3 regions of the Agarivorans gilvus genome follow, and region 3 is predicted to be linked to each of the others. Evidence: predicted binding sites of a transcription regulator. Region 3 holds the regulator's gene; each other region holds the start of a gene.

What was found. The regulator FliA, encoded in region 3, starts transcription of late flagellar genes. The targets are predictions, from matches to a motif close to CTAAAGNTNNNNNNNNNNNNGCCGATA.
Region 1: a site for FliA is predicted at 4,046-4,072, ahead of AR383_RS20120 (VC2046/SO_2500 family protein). Genes of this name have one in related genera too.
Region 2: a site for FliA is predicted at 4,480-4,506, ahead of AR383_RS02555 (flagellar protein MotY). Genes of this name have one in related genera too.

What each region holds. Positions count from the first base shown of each region.
Region 1 covers NZ_CP013021.1:4,206,745-4,213,249, forward strand. The annotation lists gene AR383_RS20090 (FKBP-type peptidyl-prolyl cis-trans isomerase) at 1-447, opposite strand, end outside; gene AR383_RS20095 (ion channel) at 529-1,509, opposite strand; gene AR383_RS20100 (tetratricopeptide repeat protein) at 1,657-2,292, opposite strand; gene AR383_RS20105 (response regulator) at 2,358-3,305, opposite strand; cyclic di-GMP riboswitch class I at 3,478-3,561, shown strand; tRNA gene AR383_RS20115 (tRNA-Tyr) at 3,850-3,933, opposite strand; gene AR383_RS20120 (VC2046/SO_2500 family protein) at 4,097-4,624, shown strand; gene purU (formyltetrahydrofolate deformylase) at 4,621-5,457, opposite strand; gene AR383_RS20130 (YchJ family protein) at 5,485-5,853, opposite strand; partial or broken gene AR383_RS22740 (SEC-C metal-binding domain-containing protein) at 5,896-5,949, opposite strand; gene AR383_RS20135 (DUF3369 domain-containing protein) at 6,057-6,505, opposite strand, start outside.
Region 2 covers NZ_CP013021.1:534,167-540,671, reverse strand. The annotation lists gene fabA (bifunctional 3-hydroxydecanoyl-ACP dehydratase/trans-2-decenoyl-ACP isomerase) at 1-342, opposite strand, end outside; gene AR383_RS02570 (AAA family ATPase) at 418-2,352, opposite strand; gene AR383_RS02565 (Na+/H+ antiporter family protein) at 2,418-3,743, opposite strand; gene rnt (ribonuclease T) at 3,752-4,414, opposite strand; gene AR383_RS02555 (flagellar protein MotY) at 4,535-5,404, shown strand; gene AR383_RS02550 (hypothetical protein) at 6,083-6,505, shown strand, end outside.
Region 3 covers NZ_CP013021.1:1,105,977-1,112,481, reverse strand. The annotation lists gene flhA (flagellar biosynthesis protein FlhA) at 1-709, shown strand, start outside; gene flhF (flagellar biosynthesis protein FlhF) at 738-2,168, shown strand; gene AR383_RS05250 (MinD/ParA family protein) at 2,158-3,051, shown strand; gene AR383_RS05245 (RNA polymerase sigma factor FliA) at 3,044-3,763, shown strand; gene cheY (chemotaxis response regulator CheY) at 3,891-4,274, shown strand; gene AR383_RS05235 (protein phosphatase CheZ) at 4,288-5,028, shown strand; gene AR383_RS05230 (chemotaxis protein CheA) at 5,040-6,505, shown strand, end outside.

The sequences.
Region 1 (6,505 bases), 1.3 Mb from region 3:
TATTAATGTTGAACCGGCCGGAATAGATGCCACACTGCGGTCACCGTAAGCTAGTTGGCTAGGTATGAAGAAGCGAAATTTTTCGCCAACATGCATATATTGCAGGCCTTCGGTCCAACCTGCGATGACTTGCCCCAGAGGAAATTGAGCAGGGCGGCCTCGTTCTACCGAGCTGTCAAAGACCAAACCATTTAGCAAGGTTCCGTGGTAATGCACGGTGACGGTGCTAGTTGGAGATGGCGTGTCTCCAGCCCCTTCAACCACGTCTTCTAGAACCATATACTGCAAGCCCGAGTCGGTGGTAATCACGTCTTCTTTTTGGCTGTTTTTATCGAGAAATGCTTGGCCCAGTTGACGATTTTGTTTAATGGCTTTGCCATTGTTATTTGCTCTAAGTAAAAATAGCACCACAAATATGGCCAGTATGGCTAGAACCACAAATTTCAAAGTAAAATCCTTCTGCATGATCAATGAAAGCTAGCTGCACTTTACGAAACTAGCGGCGAAAAAGCACTTCATTTTATGTTATTAACGGGTCATTTTTTTCACAAAGACCACCACAAACAAGGCAATAATAAAGCTACCGCTAAAGGCTTCAATAGCGGCAAATACACGAGAAACCCCTACTGGTGTAAAATCACCATAACCGAGGGTCGTAAAGGTGACCACGCTGTAATAGAGGCACTCAGCAAAGGCTATTAGGTTTTGTTCAAGGCTGTGGTCTAGATTTAGGGCAACGATATTGCCGTTGAAATGAATACCAGTAAAAAAGTAAATCAAGGCGCAGCTTAATATGATCATCATTGAGGTGACGACAACCCGCATGGGTAATTCTCCGTAACCACATACCCAATCAACGAGTTTCGATATTCCTCTTTGGTAGGAGTATTCAGGCATTTGGTAGCGTCGCATCGTTAGTTCTTTGCGTAAAAACTGTCCCGCGGTGGTAAACAGCCCTTCGGCCTCGGTCATTTTTCGCAGGCTTCGGTATATTTCCTCTGCTTGTTGGTAGTAGTCTGTCATGGCTTCAAGATCTTGTTGTTTATTCGCTTCCTCGGCCCATTGCTCTTGTAACAGCTGATTGCCAACGCGAAGACTATCGCATTTACAGTGGTCTAATTTGCAGCCCAATAAGTTGCTTAGGCTTAGGTCGGCATGATTGAGATTGGCATTGCGTAAATCCGCTTTCATTAAGCTGCCGTGGCTTAGCTGTAGGTTAAATAAGTGGGCCCCATTGAGGTTGGCTCGATATAAGTCTGCGCCAGTCATATCATAGCCTTGCTTACTATTGTATTTGACCAAGTTGATACCAGCTAACTGGGCGTTTTGAAGTTGCAGCCCACGTAATAAACCGCCATTTTGAGCATAGCTTTCTAATTGTGCTTTGATGTGCTCGCCACTTTTATCTGCTTCGGGATCGTGCCAAAAACACAAGCCGTGTTCCTGCGCAGCTGCGCTGCAGCATGCACCGGAACTATCTTGGTAACGACAGCTTGCAGATGAAGTCATCGCTGATCTTCCTCATGTAGAGCAACAGGTTGATCTATAGCCACTTTCTATAGTGGTGTAGTGTTTAATTGTATTGTATATGGGAAATTTTGCGAGTGTACTAAGAGTAGCCGCCGGGATTGCTGATACGCTTAAACGGCAAACGAGTTACTTTTTGCTGCCTAATTGCTGAAATTCATTTTTTAAGGTGGAATAGCGCTCTGCATGGTTATCATTGAGTTTTAAACCATCTAGTTGTTTTATGGTTGTTTTACATTCGTTCAGTAGTTGCCCGCTCATCGCTTTGGGATTAAGGCTAAGCTGCTTCAGTATCGCTTGAATTTTATTAAGTATGGCGCCGGTATTGCCCGGTGCGACAAGCAGAGCTTTATCAAAGTAATTAATGGCATCTTGATAGCGGTGTTCCTCATAAGCCTCAATCCCCATTTTGTTGTACTCACGAAATTGCCCCAGTTTTAATTCAAAATCTTCAGCTTTAAGCACTTTTTGGGCCGATTGAAGAGAGACTGGATCAATGCCTTGGCGTTTTTCTAACTCTTCGGCAAAGGGCATTGCGTACTCAAATTCGCCGACAGAATTTAAGGTAAGGAAGGTGTCGGGTAATAGCTCTCCGCTGACTTTGTTCGGGGTGTCTAATAAACCGTCGTGGCTATCAAAAAGCAGCCGTTTGGCCTTGTTTAACTCGCCTTTGGTGGCGTGGACTCGAGCCTGACTAATGCCTTCAAAAGCATCAAAGTTGAAGTCATCATCTTTACCTTCTTCACGTCTGGCGTGAAATAACACTGAATTCACTTCTTGTAATAAGCGGTTTTTTCTATATAAATCATCTTCGCTTTGCGCTTCATCAATCAGGCTGCGAACATAGTTACATAGGTGATGGGGCCACGGTGAATAGAGCGGCGCGCCAGTTGTAAGATGGTAGAAAAGGTTTCTTTGGCTAGGGTGAGATCGCCGGACTCCATGGCTAACTCGGCAAGCAATTGTTGTCGCTCTAAGCTGTTTACCGCTAGTTTAGATGCTTTAAGTACGGTGTCTAGGGCTTTATCTAGTTCACCCTCGGCTCGGTAAGCGCGAGCCAACCAATCGTAGGCGGTAAGTAACAGCGGGCTTTCTGCCACTGAGCGATTTAAGGTTTCAATGGCATTTTTGTTGTCATTTAACAGTAAATACACCCGTCCTAAAGTGGCTTTAGCCCATGTTTGTTTGCGCTCTTTTAATATTTCTTCTAAAGCGTCTTTAGCTGCGCTGTATTCCTCTAGCGCAATTTGCGCTTCCACTCGCAGGTTTCGGCAATAATTACTGTAGCGGCTGTCTTGTTTGATTTGTTCATCGCACAGTTCGATAACTTTGTGATACTTTTTTTCGGCTAAGGCTTGGTATATGCCGCGGAGGCTTTGACGTTTTAGGTTGGCGCGGGCTAAACGGTTGTGCAGTTGAAACTGAGAAAACGGTTTGGTGATAAATTCATCTGGTTCCATTTCTAGCGCACTCAACACCATGCTTTTGTTGTTATCACCACTAATAATGAAAAATAGAGCATCCACATCCAACAGTTTACTAACACGCAGTTCTTCAAGCAGCTGGCCGCCATTTTTACCGGTTCCCAAATTGTAATCGACCAATAAAATATCAAACTTACGTTTACGGCAGGCTTTTACCGCAGCTTCACCGGTATTAGCAAAATATACATCAGTTGCGCCAAAGTTTTGCAGCATGGCTTTTAGCATTACTTGAAAGGCTCGTTGATCATCAACAATGAGTATCTTCTTGTCGCTGTAATTATATTGCGTCGCCATTACTGAGTTTTTTATCCTTTTTACTCGCTTAGGTATAAGCTGCTTGCCGCCAAACAAAGTAGTGTAAGTATAGACAGTTAGCTCAACAATAGTATCGTCTATTAACCCTTGCAAAACTAGCCTTGGTTGATTTAATATTAAGCGGTTGGTAAGGCTTCTGGTCGTATCAACGCTGAGTCAAAGCCAAACTTGGAGTGATCCAAGGTCGGAAAGTTACAGGTCTTAAGAGTTTTCTTAAGATGGCTGGACCGCCTTAGTTGAGTAGTAAATTAAACCCTTTAGGTTTCATTTGCTGCTTAGTAAGTTAGTCTATTTACCGTTTATTACTTTCCGTATTTGGTTGGAACGCCAAGCTGATATTTAGCTTGGCGTATTTGTTTCTGCCGCCGCAATTTTTTTCTTTTCTTGTTTATTCTTGTTCTGCGCTTCCATTGCTGCCTAAGTCGTGCGGTTTTGTTTATCTTGTTAATTGCAGACCAAGTGGTACTAAACCGAATTTTAGGCATAAAAAAAGACATCTTAAAGATGTCTTTTTTTATCAATATGGTGGAGGGAGGTGGATTCGAACCACCGAAGCTTTCGCGACAGATTTACAATCTGTTCCCTTTGGCCACTCGGGAACCCCTCCTGCTTGTGGGGCGGAATATTACCAGAACTTAGGGGGCTGTAAAGTAAAAATCGCAACATTTTCTGTTGAGACGAACTGTTTGCTTATTATCTGTTCGCTTGCGCTGGAATAGCTAAAGTTTTGTTCAATAAAACCGATATAGAAGAGGTAATCGGAGGACGAAATGTTAGTTGATAAAATTAGAAACAATAGCTTATGTGACGAGCTGCAGTTGGGCGATACGCTCAACCAAAGTGCTGCGCATGGCCAACGTGCTCGTTTTCAACTACTACTGAGTATGCTGAGTCAAAACGTTTGTGATCAAGCGCAATTCTCTATGATTAAGCAGGCTCCAACGCAAATTGAACAGGACTTGCGTAGCCGTTTTCAACTTCCTGTTAGTCGCCCATTAAAGGCGCAAGCCGATGAATATGCTGTTCAAGCTAGATGGAGTGAATCACTTCAAGCCGGCGATGTGGCGAAGATAAGATTAGAACAGGCCTTGGGGGGCTATGCCGCTTGTGCCGAAGAGAAGGTTGATGGACTGGCCGAAGAAGTGATTAACAATCTAGATTTATTAACTCGTCTAAAGCACCAACTCAGCCAACCGGAACAAAGTGATATTAATACTGAAGTTAGTGGAGTAGAAATGTATAAAATACTAAGTGACTTTGATTACTCTAAGCCACTTAGCGTACGGTACTTTAATTAACGGAACACCACTGTGCGGTTGCCGTAAACAAATACTTTTTCATCGAGTACTTGCTGCAAAGCTTTACTCAATACCGCTTTTTCAACGTCTCGACCTGCTTTGGCCATTTCTTCTGCGCTGTAGGTATGATCTACATGAATCACATGCTGCTCAACAATTGGACCTTCATCTAAATCGTTGTTCACAAAGTGGGCGGTAGCGCCGATGATTTTCACCCCACGATCGTAGGCCTGTTGGTAGGGTTTTGCCCCAATAAATGCCGGTAAGAACGAGTGGTGAATATTGAGGATTTTATTGCTAAAAGCTTCAACAAAAGCAGGGGTAAGAATACGCATGTACTTAGCCAATACCACGTAATCAGGTTGGTATTGCTGTACTACTTCAATCACCTGTTGCTCATGTTCTTCTCGGCTGAGGTCCACGTGAGTAATGTGATGGAAGGGAATATCAAACCTCTCAGTGAGCTGACGTAAGCTGTCATAGTTACCCACCACGGCAGCAATTTCTACGTCCATATCACCATACACGGCTTTCATGAGTAAATCGCCCAAGCAGTGAGCTTCTTTGGTGACCATAATCACGATGCGTTTGCGCCCGGCGCTTTCTAAGCGACGGATACTGCCTGTAGGCAAGGCGTTGTCTAAATCGGCCAACAGTGTTTGGTCGTTAAAGTAACCTTCAAGTTCGGTGCGCATAAAAAAGCGATTTGCTTGATGATCTACGAACTCATTATTTTTAATAATGTTAAGTTGGTGTTTGGCACAGATGTTAGTGATGGTTGAAATCAAACCTTTCGCATCTGGGCATTCGGTTAATAGAATTTTTCTTTGCATGATCTTTTCGATTTTTCTACTTTAAAGTTAGGATTTGTTACAGCACTGCTTAAACTTTTTACCGCTGCCACAGGGGCACATTGAATTGCGCTCGAGGGCTTTAGGCGCAAATTCACCATCGGTATAAAACCAGCGCCCTGCGACTTTTTTGAAGTTAGAGCGCTCGTGCAAAATTTGCAGTTGTTGGTTCTCTCGGTAGTAGGCTTTAAACTCAACCATGCCATCTTGGCCATTAACAAAGTCACTACTGAACACAATCGTTAATTTTTCCCACTGTCCTAGATCTTCTGGCTGAGAAGGCACAGGTGGCTCTGCGCCTTGCCGATAGTCTGGATGATGGCTTTGCCAAAGGTAGCGAGCGTTACCCAGTGCAAAGGCACTGTAGCGAGAACGCATTAATTGCTCGCAGCTAACTGGTATTGATGTACCGTCGATAAATGGCTGACAGCAATGCGTAAATTCTACGCCGCTGCCGCAAGGGCAAAGCAACACGGGGATCCCTCAAATTTAATAAAGGCGAAGTGTAGCAAGAAGCAACAAATAAGGCAGCTGTAAATTGCGCAGTTGCCTTAGTTGAAGCCTAACTATGAGGCCTTTTTTTAGTGTTTAACCAAAAATGTGGCTAGTTGTGGGTCTATTCGTTGCCCTGTAGCCTGTTGCAGTTGTTGAGTGAAGTTCGCTTGGTGAGCGTGTTCGGCATAAAACACCGCGAGTGCAACAATACGTGCGTAAAGGTGAATCGTGTCTCCGGCTAAACCTAAAGGCAGGCCACTTCCATCCCAGTTTTCCCTATATTGGTAAGCAACGATGAGTGCATTATTGATTTGTTGCTGGACCGCTGATGATTTTAGATGTTCGGGAAGGGCGTAGTGCTCGGCGATGCATTTCCAGCGCTCTGCGCTTAATAAACTACAGTTTAGCACCACGTCAGGCAGACCTAATTGGCTTAAATCGTAGAACGCAGCCACTTGACTGAGCTGTTCTGCCTCCTCAGAGCTCAAGCCCGCTTGAACAGCAAGTTGTTGAGTTTGTTGCTGCACAATATGCA
Region 2 (6,505 bases), 570 kb from region 3:
ACCTAAAGCACGGCCTTTACCTGGCCCGCCGCTCCAGCCCAAGAAGAAGCCCACTAATTGCCACATTGCATCTAGGCCTAAGCAGCCAGGCATTACTGGGTCACCAGGGAAGTGGCAATCAAAAAACCAAAGATCAGGTGTAATATCCAGCTCTGCTACAATTTCACCATTACCAAATTCACCACCTTCATGGGTGATTTTTAGAATTCGATCCATCATCAACATATTTGGAGCGGGTAATTTACTGTTACCTTCGCCGAATAAAAGGCCTTGGCTGCAATCAAGCAACTCTTGGCGTTCATAGCTAGTTTTACCTAACTCTTTTTGCGAAACCTGAGTCATGAATTATACCTTTAAAAAATTTGCGGCTACTTTAGCTAACAGGTGTTCGCTAAACAAGTCCGATGTCTAAAAATATTAAGATAGTTTGATTAACTTGGTAAATTTGTGAATCAAAGCCTGAGCCAAACTGGGCTCATCACTGCCCACGTTTACCCGTTTATAAATTTTACCTAATACGCTGTTTTCGTCGCTAAGCTTACCCGCCTCTAGTTTAAACAAGTAGGGGATAGCCTGTTCGATGTTTTCCACCGCGTAAATGCTCAGCTCTTGGCGCTGGCAAGCTTTTATCACTGCTTGGCTTAAGTTGAGCTGTTTTAGGTTGGCCTTAGGGATGACAACCGCCAATGGCTGATTTGCTTCCAGCAATTTGCCTACGCGGTAAAAGCCTTCAATTTTTTCGTTAATTCCACCCACGGCCAATACATTGCCTTTTTGGTCCAGTGCACCGGTGACTGCAGTATTTTGCTCAATAGCTAAGCGCGACAGGGCACTTAACAGGGCTAAACAACTGGCTAAAGAAGCGCTATCACCTTCTATCTCATGGTAAGACTGCTCAAACACGATATTCGCGGAGTAGGGAAAGTGGTGCTCTAGGGCAAACAGTTCGCTGAGAAAGCCATGGATAATCATCATCGATTTTGCATGAATATTCCCCGCTAGCTCGGCTTTGCGCTCCACATCCATGAAATCGCCATCGCCTTGGAAAACATTGGCAGTGATCCTGATGGGCTCACCGAAGGAGTGCCCCAGACCATTGAAGTCGATCACCGACAAACCGTTAATCTGGCCAACTCGCGAGCCGCTTAAGTTAATTTGGGTTTGTCTATCTTTATAAGACAAGTCGCTAAATAGTTGTTGGCCGTTTATGTGTTGGGCAAGAGAATCTAAGGCCTGCTCAAAGCCTTGGGCATCTTGGCTTAAGCCTAAGTGTTGAATAAGGCGAAGAGGTTTCATGACTTCAGCCATATTCAAGCTCAGTAGCTGTTGATGTTCACATAAAAAGGCGGCTCGTTGCAGTACGGGGTAGTAGAGAGGCTCAACTAAAGGTGCTAATTCTTCACGCTGGAGTTGCCAATTTATTTGGCTGAGGTAGGCCGAAAAGTTGTCATCGCTTGCCACTAAATCCAAAGGTAGTTCGGTTTCAATGAGACATTGCGAGGCCAGCTCTGGGTCTAGTTGATAAAGGTCAGCAATGGCATTTGCATTACCGGTAATGATCAATTTGGTTGAAATGGCTAAGTCTTGCGCTTGCCACAAACGTTGATGACCAGCCAATTTGTCCCAGCTGAAGGTGGCGGTTTTCAAGCAGCTTTTTAACTCAAACCAAAGGTTTGCCTCTGCCAGTATGTCATCGGCATTTACCACTAAAATACCCGAGGCCGCTTTCGCGATTAAACCGAGATTAAGCTGTTCCAAGCCTGCCATTTGACCACTTGCTGGCATCAGCTGTTCGCCAAATAGCTGCTGGCGGTTGAACTGGTGGCAATAAAGTAGCTCATTGCTACTACGCCATACTTTTATACCAGCCTCTGGTGACATGGCTTGCGGCTGGGTTTGCACGTATTGCTTTAAGGCTGTTAATGCCTGATACAGCGCGGTTGTTTGTTCGCCTTCAAATTGCTCAAGCAAATCTGCTAGCGCCTGCTCCCATGAGCGTTCGGCGGTGGCAAGGCGCTGTTGCTCTAGGGTTTGTTGAATGCTGAGATACTGTTGTTCACTTAGTGACAGGCAAACAGCTTTGCTAGGAGTATTAGGGCTGAAAATAAGGGCGTAGGCAGTGGCTACTGTCTGTGACTTCGGCGAAAGCTGGGCAAAGATCTCTGGTAAATCAAAAAAACTTGCGGCTTGGCACACCAAAAAAGGCTGAGCAGACCTCGTTGTCGCAAAAAACTCGATGCTGGCTTTAAGCCGAGGAAGCAACTGAGGCCATTGTTGGCTGGATGACAGTTGCAGTTCGCTTAACGAATATTGCGGGCTCAGCATTTCTAAGGGTAGGGCGTGTTCAGTCAATTTGTGTTTCCATTTAGCAAGCGTGCTTTTAAGTATTTTTGTTAGTTAAAACAAACCATTAAAATTTATAAGACAATAGCTGCAATCCAACCAAAAACCAATAACGGCAGGTTAAAATGCAAGAAGGTTGGCACTACAGTATCCCAGATATGGTCGTGTTGCCCGTCACTATTTAAACCCGCTGTTGGGCCAAGTGTTGAATCAGATGCGGGCGAGCCGGCATCACCCAATGCTGCAGCGGTACCAACAAGGGCAACCGTGGCTAGTTCAGAAAAACCTAAAGATAGCGCAAGCGGTACATAAATCGCAGCAATAATAGGAATGGTTGAGAATGACGAGCCGATCCCCATGGTGATCAATAGGCCCATTAATAACAATACTGCTGCCGCAAAGGCCTTGTTGCTACCGAGAATTTGCTCAGCGCTAGCCACCAAATCGGGCACGCCGCCGCTAGCTTTCATCACACTGGCAAAACCATTTGCTGCAATCATGATAAAACCAATCAAGGCCATTAGTTTAACGCCTTCAATAAACAAGTCTTGGCTGTTTTGCGGGCGGATCCCCGAGGCGGTAGTGAGCATTAAAAAGCCGGCTAAAGCACCAATAATAATAGAGCCGGTATAAACGTTGATGGCCAATGCCGCTACGATAATAGCGATATTCATCATACTACGGACCGCGCTAGGCGTGGTCACGGGCTCACTATGCACTAATACATCACGCTCGACATGCTGATATTGACGAGGCTTTCGGTATGACACAAAAATCGCCAGTAACAAGCCTAACACCATGCCAAGGGCTGGAATAGTCATCGCTAGTGGCAATTGGCTTTGCTCTATGTTTAAGCCAGCGCTAGTAATATTGCCGTAGAGCAATTGATTTAAGAAGATACTACCAAAGCCATAGGGCAGCCACATATAGGTGGTAACAAGGCCAAAGGTAATACAACAGGCAATAATACGTCGGTCTAGATTCAGTTGATTAAACGCAGCAGTGAGTGGCGGAATTAAAATAGGAATAAAGGCGATATGCACCGGTACTAGGTTTTGCGAGCATACCGCCATAATAATAATGGCACCCAACATCATCCACTTTACTAGTGACAAATGGGTCTCACGATGTTGCTCCACATTACGAATAATTTTGTGTGCTATTAAGTCAGTAAGGCCACTGCGCGAAATTGCTACCGCAAAGGCGCCTAATAAGGCGTAGCTTAGGGCGATTTCAGCACCGTCACCTAAACCGCCTTCAAAAGCCTTGATAGTATCACTCAGGCTTAGCCCTGAGAGTAAACCACCTAATAATGCGCTCACCGTCAGTGCAATAATAACGTTAACCTTAAGTAGGCTCAGCACCAGCATCAAACATACGGATAATACGACGGGGTTGATTAATAGGCTCATGCTTGTTCATTCTGTTCTGAAGGTTGGGGGAGAGGCCAGCCACCTAGGCTTTGCCATTTATTAACGATTAAGCAGAAAAGCTCTGCGGTTTTTTCAGCATCGTATAGGGCTGAGTGCGCCTCTTGATTACTGAATTCTAATCCGGCCTCACGGCAAGCCTTAGCTAATACCGTTTGGCCTAGCGCCAAGGCGCTAATACTGGTGGTATCAAAGCTCACAAAAGGGTGAAACGGATTACGTTTAATATTACAACGCTCTACCGCCGCATTGAAAAAGCCCATATCAAAAGCGGCATTGTGCGCCACCATTACTGCACGATTACAACCATGGGCCTTCAAGGCTTTACGGATCGGCTTAAACATTTCTTTTAAGGCATGTTCTTCGCTTACCGCTCCACGTAAGGGGTTATGGGGGTCGATACCGGTAAAGTCTAGCGCGGCCTGCTCTAAGTTAGCCCCTTCAAAAGGCTCTACATTAAATTGAATTTTTTGTAGTACCTCCAGCTCCCCCGCTGAATTAAAGGTAAGCAAGCAAGCGGCAATCTCCAACATGGCGTCGGTTTTTGGATTAAAGCCTGCGGTTTCTATGTCGATAACGACAGGGTAATAGCCGCGAAATCGGCTAGACATTAACTGAGTCGTGTGTTCTGTAATGGTCATAATGTGGGAAACTGAAAATAGAAGCGCGCATTATTACAAAAGCTGCAAAGAATCGCGAATTTGCTTTAAAGAATATCGAGGATGGGCCGATAATTTATCGAGAAGAGAGGATTTTTGCGAATGAAACGTTACTTAGTGCTGCCTTTTGTTATCTGCGCTATCTCTGCCCAGGCTAGCGTGCGTACCTATACCGCACCGTTGGATGATTCTACATGGGTAATGTCTAGCCAGTCGCCGATTGAGTGTCGTATGGACCACATTATTCCATCGTTTGGGGTGGCTAGCTTTGTGAGCCGCGCGTCCAAACAGGTTAATCTAGATTTTTATCTGGATATGTATCGTATTAGCGCTGAAACTCATCAAGTCTCCTTACGCAGTGTGCCACCACGCTGGAAACCCGGTGCTAGCGTGAAAAAAATCAGCGAACTATCTTTTTACCAGCAGTTTGACGGTTATGTAAACGAGCAGCCCGCCTGGCAGATGCTTAGTGAATTAGAAGACGGTAATGTGCCGACGTTTTACTTTAACGATTGGTATGCCAATAGCACCACTACAGCGGTGGGTATTTCTTCTATTAACTTCAAACAACAATACGATGAATTTATCAAGTGCGTAGGGCGCTTGTTGCCGTATTCTTTCGAGGATATTGCCTTTACCGTATTAAGTTATCAGTCTAACAGTGACGAGTTAACCGCACGTTCAAAACAGCGCTTGCAGCTAATTGGCGACTATGTAAAACACGATCCGAATATTGATGTGGTGTTAGTGGACGCCTACACCGACAGTTATGGCGGCAAATGGATCAATCAAGAGCTCTCAGAAAAACGCGCCAATATGGTCAAAGACTACTTTAGATCTAACGGTTTAGATGAAAGTGCCATTGATGTGTCAGGTCATGGCGAACGCCGTCATGTTGCCACAAACGCCACACCTTTAGGCCGAGAACGTAACCGCCGCGTGGTGATTTCTCTAGGTAAAGATTTACTTTAATTTCCTTTCTTGAGTTATTTAAGGCTGGCTAAGTTCGCATAAAACAAGAATGTTGCTAGTCGCCTTAGCACAGTAAAAAGCAGCTTGTTAGCTGCTTTTTTTGTGGGTGAGAGTGGGGTTTGGCTGCTTAAGCTTACGGCGTAGTGTGAGTGATGTAGTTGGTTTTATTGGTTTTTTGAGCCGTGGTCTAGGTTAAGTGTTGGGGAAAGGTGTTAGTGTGTGGCGATTTTAGAATGGGTGTCTGATTTATTTAATCTCTGATTTATTTAATCGAAGCATTCCCCCCAGCCACAGCCAAGTCACAGTCTAGTTTTTGCGTACCAATCTAAGTTTGGTGATTTCGTAAAAATGCTTCACCAAATCCATCAGCCCAATCTACGATACCAGCGATTATGTCAAAGCGGGGCTTTGGTGGGTTAATTCCTCCAGCATATAGTAGACCGACACTAGTTCGATGGAGCGTCCGAACTGATTCTGCTTTTTGTACAGCATATTCTAGGTAGCCTTTATCAATTTTTGGCTTAACTTCTAAAACAGTTCAACAAATGCAATCAAGAAAAAGTACATTTAGGGCTGATTTTATTAGAGATAAATGTTTTGGTGAGTAAGTTATCACTTGTGGTGATTGCGGTTGTATTGATATTATTCGCAGTAATTAATGTTATCTAGGATTGATACATGGCAAACTCAACACTAGCAACGGACACTCGTTATAAACATAAGCTGCATGACGCAGAGCCCTTAAAATTTTTTATTGCGCTTATGGATCTAAAACCATTTCAGAATGAGCTCACTAATGAACCAAAAGCGTTAGTCATTCTTTCAGGCATAGCAATGTACAGAAGTCTTCCCCGTCAAAGGCAGATGCATTTGCTGCAAGAGATTCTTGCTCTTCCCAATAAAAGGTTATCTGGCCATCTTTATGGAATTGTGGGCCAGTTTACAGCTAACACTGCTTGGCACCCTTGGTCTATGACTGCCAAAGAACTTCAGTCTTATTTTGCTAGCAACAAAGCTGTCTCTGATGCACTAACTGAGGCTGGCTTCGGAACACCAAGCGTAAGTGCTGCAGCAGTTGTTGGCGGCATTTATGGAGGGTTA
Region 3 (6,505 bases):
TTTAGAAGCCGCGTGGATCGCCACCGAACAACGAGAGCATGCACAGACGCTGGGTTATACCGTGGTTGACTCTGCAACTGTAGTGGCAACTCATTTGAGTCAGTTGCTAACCAATAATGCCGCGAGTCTGCTCGGCCACGAAGAAGTGCAAAACCTATTGGATATGCTTGCAGGTAGCTTGCCTAAACTAGTTGAAGGTTTAGTGCCCGATACCATGAGCTTATCTACCGTGGTGAAAGTACTACAGAATTTGTTGAACGAAGGGGTGCCCATTCGAGACGTTCGCAGTATTGTGCAAACCTTGGTGGAATACGGACCGAAGAGCCAAGATCCCGATGTACTTACTGCCGCTTGCCGAATTTCCTTGAAGCGCTTAATCGTACAAGAGTTGATTGGCAGCGAAGCAGAATTGCCGGTTATTACGCTTTCTCCAGACTTGGAGCAAATATTGCATCAGTCTATGCAGGCGGCTGGCAACGATGGCGCAGGTATGGAACCTGGCTTGGCGGAAAAACTTCAAGTATCGCTCAGCGAAGCTTGCCAGAATCAAGAAATGGCTGGCCAACCCGCTATCTTATTAACATCAGGGATCTTGCGTTCAAGCATGTCGCGATTTGTTAAAAGTGCAATGCCAGCCTTGCGGGTTCTCTCTTATCAAGAAGTACCTGAAGATAAACAAATACGTATTGTGAGCTCGGTAGGACAGTAGTTGAGCGCGCGCTGAAGGAAGGTGAACCGTGAAAATGAAACGCTTTTTTGCAAAAGATATGCGTACAGCATTGGCCGAGGTAAAAGAAACTCTAGGCAGTGATGCGGTGATCATGTCCAACAAAAAGGTGACCGGTGGTATTGAGATTGTTGCCGCTGTTGAACCTGCGAATGCTAAGCAAGCCCAAGCCGAAAGTGCTCGTGAGTTGGCGGAAGACAGTGTCAATTTATCGTCTTATAAAGCCAAGCCTCGCTCTAAAGCGCCAATATCTCAGCAGAAAAGTCATGATTTTGACGAAAATGCCAGCTTAAAAGATAACTTAACTAACTTCATGCAGCGCCACCAAAAGCGTCAGCAAGAAAATTTACAGCAAAGTCAGTTTCAGCAGCAGGCGCAGCGCCCACGTAGTGTTCAGGCTCCTCGCTCCTTAGGCCAGCAGCAGGCGTGGTCGCAACCACAGGGCGCTTTGTCTAGCGCCAATAAATCGATTAATTCAAATAAATTGCATAGTGCTCAAGCTCCGGCTAATAACGAGCTCGGAGAGCTTAAAAAAGAAATGGCGGCGATGCGTAAGTTATTAGAGCATCAAGTATCAGGTTTAATGTGGCAAGAAGTGGAACGCCAAGAGCCGGTGCGTGCAATGTTAATTAGACAATTGCAGCTGTTAGGTTTTGATGAAGACATGGCCGATCAAGTGGCTGGCTATATTCCAGAAGAGCTGGGTGTTCAAGAAGGCTGGCAGCACATTCAAGAGCTTTTGGCGCACCAGTTGCCAGTAGGGCAAGACGAAATTCTATCTCAAGGCGGAGCTGTGGCTCTTTTAGGTCCTACTGGGGTGGGCAAAACCACCACCATCGCCAAGTTGGCAGCGCAGTTTGCCATGCGCCACGGCGCAGAAAGTGTCGCCATGATTACCACTGATACCTATCGAATTGGCGCTCACGAACAGCTTGCGACTTACGGAAAGATTATGGGCTGTGCTGTACGCATCGCCAATGATGAAGAAGAATTATCGCAGTTGTTATACCAGTTTAAAGACAAAAAGCTGGTATTAATTGATACCGCGGGGATGAGTCAACGCGATCTACGTTTACATGAGCAGCTCGACAAATTGGTAAAAAATAGTCGTGTAAAGATCCGCCATTATTTGGTGATGTCAGCTAATGCGCAACGTCGCGTAATTGAAGAAACGGTCAATCAATTTCAGCGAATTCCTCTGGCTGGTACCATACTTACCAAACTAGATGAAAGTCTGGCATTGGGAGAAGTGTTAAATGTGACCTTGCGTCATGCCTTGCCAATAAGTTACGTTACCCACGGGCAGCAAGTGCCAGAAGATATTGCTGTAGCTGAGCCACAGAAACTTATCGAGCAAGCTTTATCAGTAGTGGATAAGCAAACACAGCAACATTTTTGGTTTAGTGAAACCGAACAACAAAAGGTTTCTGATGTATTCTAAAAACAATGGTTTTGACCAGGCTAGCGGCTTACGAATGATGCAACAAAAAAATAATGTAAAAGTGATTGCCGTAACCGGCGGCAAAGGGGGCGTTGGTAAAACCAATGTCACTTTGAATATGGGTATAGCAATGGCCGCTCAGGGTAAGCGAGTGATGGTGCTCGATGCCGACTTGGGCTTGGCAAATGTTGACGTATTATTGGGTTTGCGGGTAACTAAAAACCTGTCACATGTGCTTTCTGGGGAATGCACATTAGATGAAGTATTGGTAGAAGGGCCGAACGGCGTTTTAATTGCTCCTGCCACCTCAGGTACTCAATCTATGGTTGAATTAAGCCCAGCGGAACACGTTGGTCTGATTCGAGCATTTAGTAGCATGAAAACTCCCATCGATGTGTTGTTAGTGGATACCGCAGCCGGTATCTCTGACATGGTGTTAAGTTTTGCCAAAGCTTCGCAAGATATTTTGGTAGTAGTGTGCGATGAACCTACGTCGATAACCGATGCCTACGCTTTAATTAAATTATTATCTAACCAGCACGGTGTTTATAAATTTAAAGTGGTCGCTAATATGGTGCGCAGCTTGCGCGAAGGGCAAGAGCTATTTGCCAAATTGACTCGAGTCACCGACCGTTTCCTAGATGCTACACTTGAGTTGGTGTCGTGTATTCCTTATGACAATAACGTACGTTTAGCGGTGAGAAAGCAACGGGTTGTGGTAGAAGCCTACCCTAAATCTCCAGCCTCGCTAGCGTTTCGCTCTTTGGCGAGTAAAGCCTGTACTTGGCCAATACCCGATCAGGCGGGTGGTCATTTAGAATTTTTTATCGAGAATCTTCTCGAGTTTGGACAACGCAAAAATAGAGAACAGCTTAGTGAATAAAGTTGCCGCTTATGCCAGCGCGAACGACACTAATCTTTTGGTGGAGCGCCACGCAAATTTGGTTAAACGTATCGCCCATCACCTGATGGCGCGGCTACCGGCGAGTGTGCTTGTAGATGATTTAATTCAATCGGGAATGATAGGGCTGATTGAAGCGGCTCGTAATTTCGATGGTTCTAAAGGCGCCAGCTTTGAAACCTATGCGGGCATTAGAATTCGTGGGGCAATGCTCGATGAAATTCGTCGAGGCGATTGGGTGCCGCGTTCGGTGCATAAGAATAGCCGCGCTATTAGCGATGCCATTGCCGCTGTAGAAAAACAGAAAAACGGCGATGCAAAAGATGCCGAAGTAGCTGAAAAGCTAGGCGTGAGCTTAAGCGAATATCACGCCATGTTAGCTGACGTGAACTGCGGACGAATTTTAGGTATTGACGACTTAGGTGTGAGTGAAGATGTTATATCTAATGAAGAGAGCCGCGAGCAAAATCGTCCCTTTGAAGGCTTCGCCAATCAGCGTTTTCAGCAATCTTTAGCTGAGTGCATTAAAGGTTTACCCGAGCGAGAGGCCTTAGTGCTTTCACTGTATTATGACGAAGAACTAAATCTGAAAGAAATTGGTGAAGTTTTGAGCGTTAGCGAATCGAGAGTGAGTCAAATTCATAGTCAGGCCTTAGCGCGTGTTAAAACGCGAATGCGAGATTGGACACAATAGAGCAATTCATCCTTACAATTATGATAAAAGATGGACTAAAATTGTGTTTATTAAGGCATAATATATTTATTACATAAAGTTTTAGCCTATGTTTAGGCTTGCAAAAACATCCTGCTGGGGAAGTACCTTGGATAAAAATATGAAAATTCTGGTTGTTGATGACTTTTCAACAATGAGAAGGATTATTAAAAACTTGCTAAGAGATCTTGGTTTCAACAATACGCATGAAGCTGATGATGGTAATACTGCATTACCCATGCTTAAAGGAGGTGACTTCGAGTTTGTTGTCACTGACTGGAATATGCCGGGCATGGAAGGCATCGATCTGCTGAAAAATATTCGAGCAGACGAAAGTTTGGCTCACCTTCCTGTGTTGATGGTGACTGCCGAAGCGAAGCGCGAACAAATTATTGAAGCAGCGCAAGCTGGTGTAAATGGCTACATTGTTAAGCCGTTTACTGCTGCCACTCTAAAAGAGAAGTTAGATAAGATTTTCGAAAGATTACAATAATAAAGGATGCTGCGTGAGCACAGAGACTCCGATTATTTCATTAGCTGATGCCAAGAATTTGGTGGGGCTACTTGAAGAAGGAAATGTCGCCGAGGCGAATCAACTTGTGAGTGAGCTTTGTGCTCCCAAAGCCAATTTATTATTTGATAAGGTTGGGCAGCTCACCCGTCAACTTCATGATTCATTAAATGAATTTAAGCTCGATATTCGAATTAATGAGTTAGCCAATCAAGAAATCCCAGACGCTAAAGAGCGTTTGAATTATGTGATTGAAATGACCGACCAAGCGGCAAATAAAACCATGGATGCGGTAGAATCAGGTTTGCCAATTGCTGATCAATTAACCAATGAAATCAATAATATTATGCCAATATGGCAAAGTTTGATGGAAAGGCGAATTGAGATTGGTCAGTTTAAAGCGCTATGTCACCAAATCGATATTTTCCTCAACAGTTCTTCAGTTAATGCCGATAAACTAAGACATATGTTAACTGAAATACTGATGGCCCAAGACTTCCAAGACCTGACCGGGCAAATGATTCGTAAAGTGATCACTTTGGTTCAAGAGGTTGAAGAAAGCTTAGTCGAAATGCTGACTTTATTTGGTAATGAAAAAGTAGAAGCCACAGCGAGCCAAAAGCCAAGTAAATCGGCTATTGAAGCTGAAGGGCCAATTATCAATAAAGAGCAAAGAGACGATGTGGTTAACGGTCAGGATGACGTTGACGATTTATTGTCTAGTTTAGGATTTTAAGGGAGTAGCGCATGTCGTTTGATGTAGATGAAGACATCTTACAAGACTTTCTCGTTGAAGCGGCCGAGATCCTTGAGCAGCTATCTGAGCAGCTAGTTGATTTGGAAAAGCGCCCAGATGATAGTGATTTACTTAATGCTATTTTCCGTGGTTTCCATACGGTAAAAGGTGGCGCAGGATTTTTATCATTAACTGAATTAGTCGATGTTTGTCATGGCGCAGAGAACGTGTTTGACACTCTGCGTAATGGTGGAAGGCGTGTTTCTTCTGAATTAATGGATGTTATTCTCGAAGCTCTTGACACGGTCAACGATATGTTTGCTCAGGTTCAAGCTCGTGAAGAGCTTACTCCTGCCTCGCCAGAAATTATTGAACGACTACATCAATTGGCTAAACCAGCATCTGCCGATGCTACAGAGCCAGAACCAGAGCCAGAACCTGAGCCTGAGCCAGAACCCGTTAATGAAGTCTCAGATACATCGAATATTGATGAAATTACCGATGACGAATTTGAGCGCTTACTAGATGAACTGCATGGAACCGCGTCGCCAAGTGCGCCAGTTGCTCCTGCTAAGCCCAGTGACACCTCTGCCGCGAGCTCGACGGATAGTGGTGACATTTCCGACGAAGAGTTTGAGAAATTGCTCGACGAGCTGCATGGCACTAAAGCGCCTGGAGCTGCGCCTAAAGCACCGGCAAAAGCTGATACGCCTGCTACACCTGCAGCGGCTAACAATAGCGATGAAATTGACGACGATGAATTTGAGCGTCTGCTAGATCAACTGCATGGAGCAGGTAAAGCTCCAGAAGCTAAACCTGCTGCAGCCAAACCAGCACCGGCTGCCAGTTCAAACGCTAAACCCGCTAGCCCAGCGCCAGTGGCTATACCTGCTCCCAGTAAACCCGAGCCCGTTGCGGCTAAGGCTGAACCGGCTAAGGCGAAGCAAGCCGCTCCTCATGGTGAAACAACGGTACGGGTAGACACTCGCACCCTTGATGAAATCATGAATATGGTGGGTGAGTTGGTATTGGTGCGCAACCGTTTAGTTAGTCTTGGCTTAAATAGCAACGATGAAGAAATGTCTAAAGCCACTGCAAACTTGGATGTCGTGACAGCCGATTTGCAAGGGGCGGTAATGAAAACGCGAATGCAGCCAATCAAGAAGGTGTTTGGTCGCTTCCCTCGTGTGGTACGTGATTTAGCACGTAGCTTGAAAAAGGACATTAACCTTGAGTTAGTGGGTGAAGATACCGATTTAGATAAAAACTTGGTAGAGGCCTTAGCCGATCCTTTGGTTCACTTGGTACGTAACTCTGTTGACCATGGTATTGAAATGCCCGACGACCGTGTTGCAGCAGGTAAACCTAGAACCGGTGTTATCCGTTTATCGGCTTCTCAAGAAGGTGACCACATCTTACTAATGATTGAAGATGATGGCGCAGGTATGAATGCCGAGAAGTTAAAATCAATCGCTAT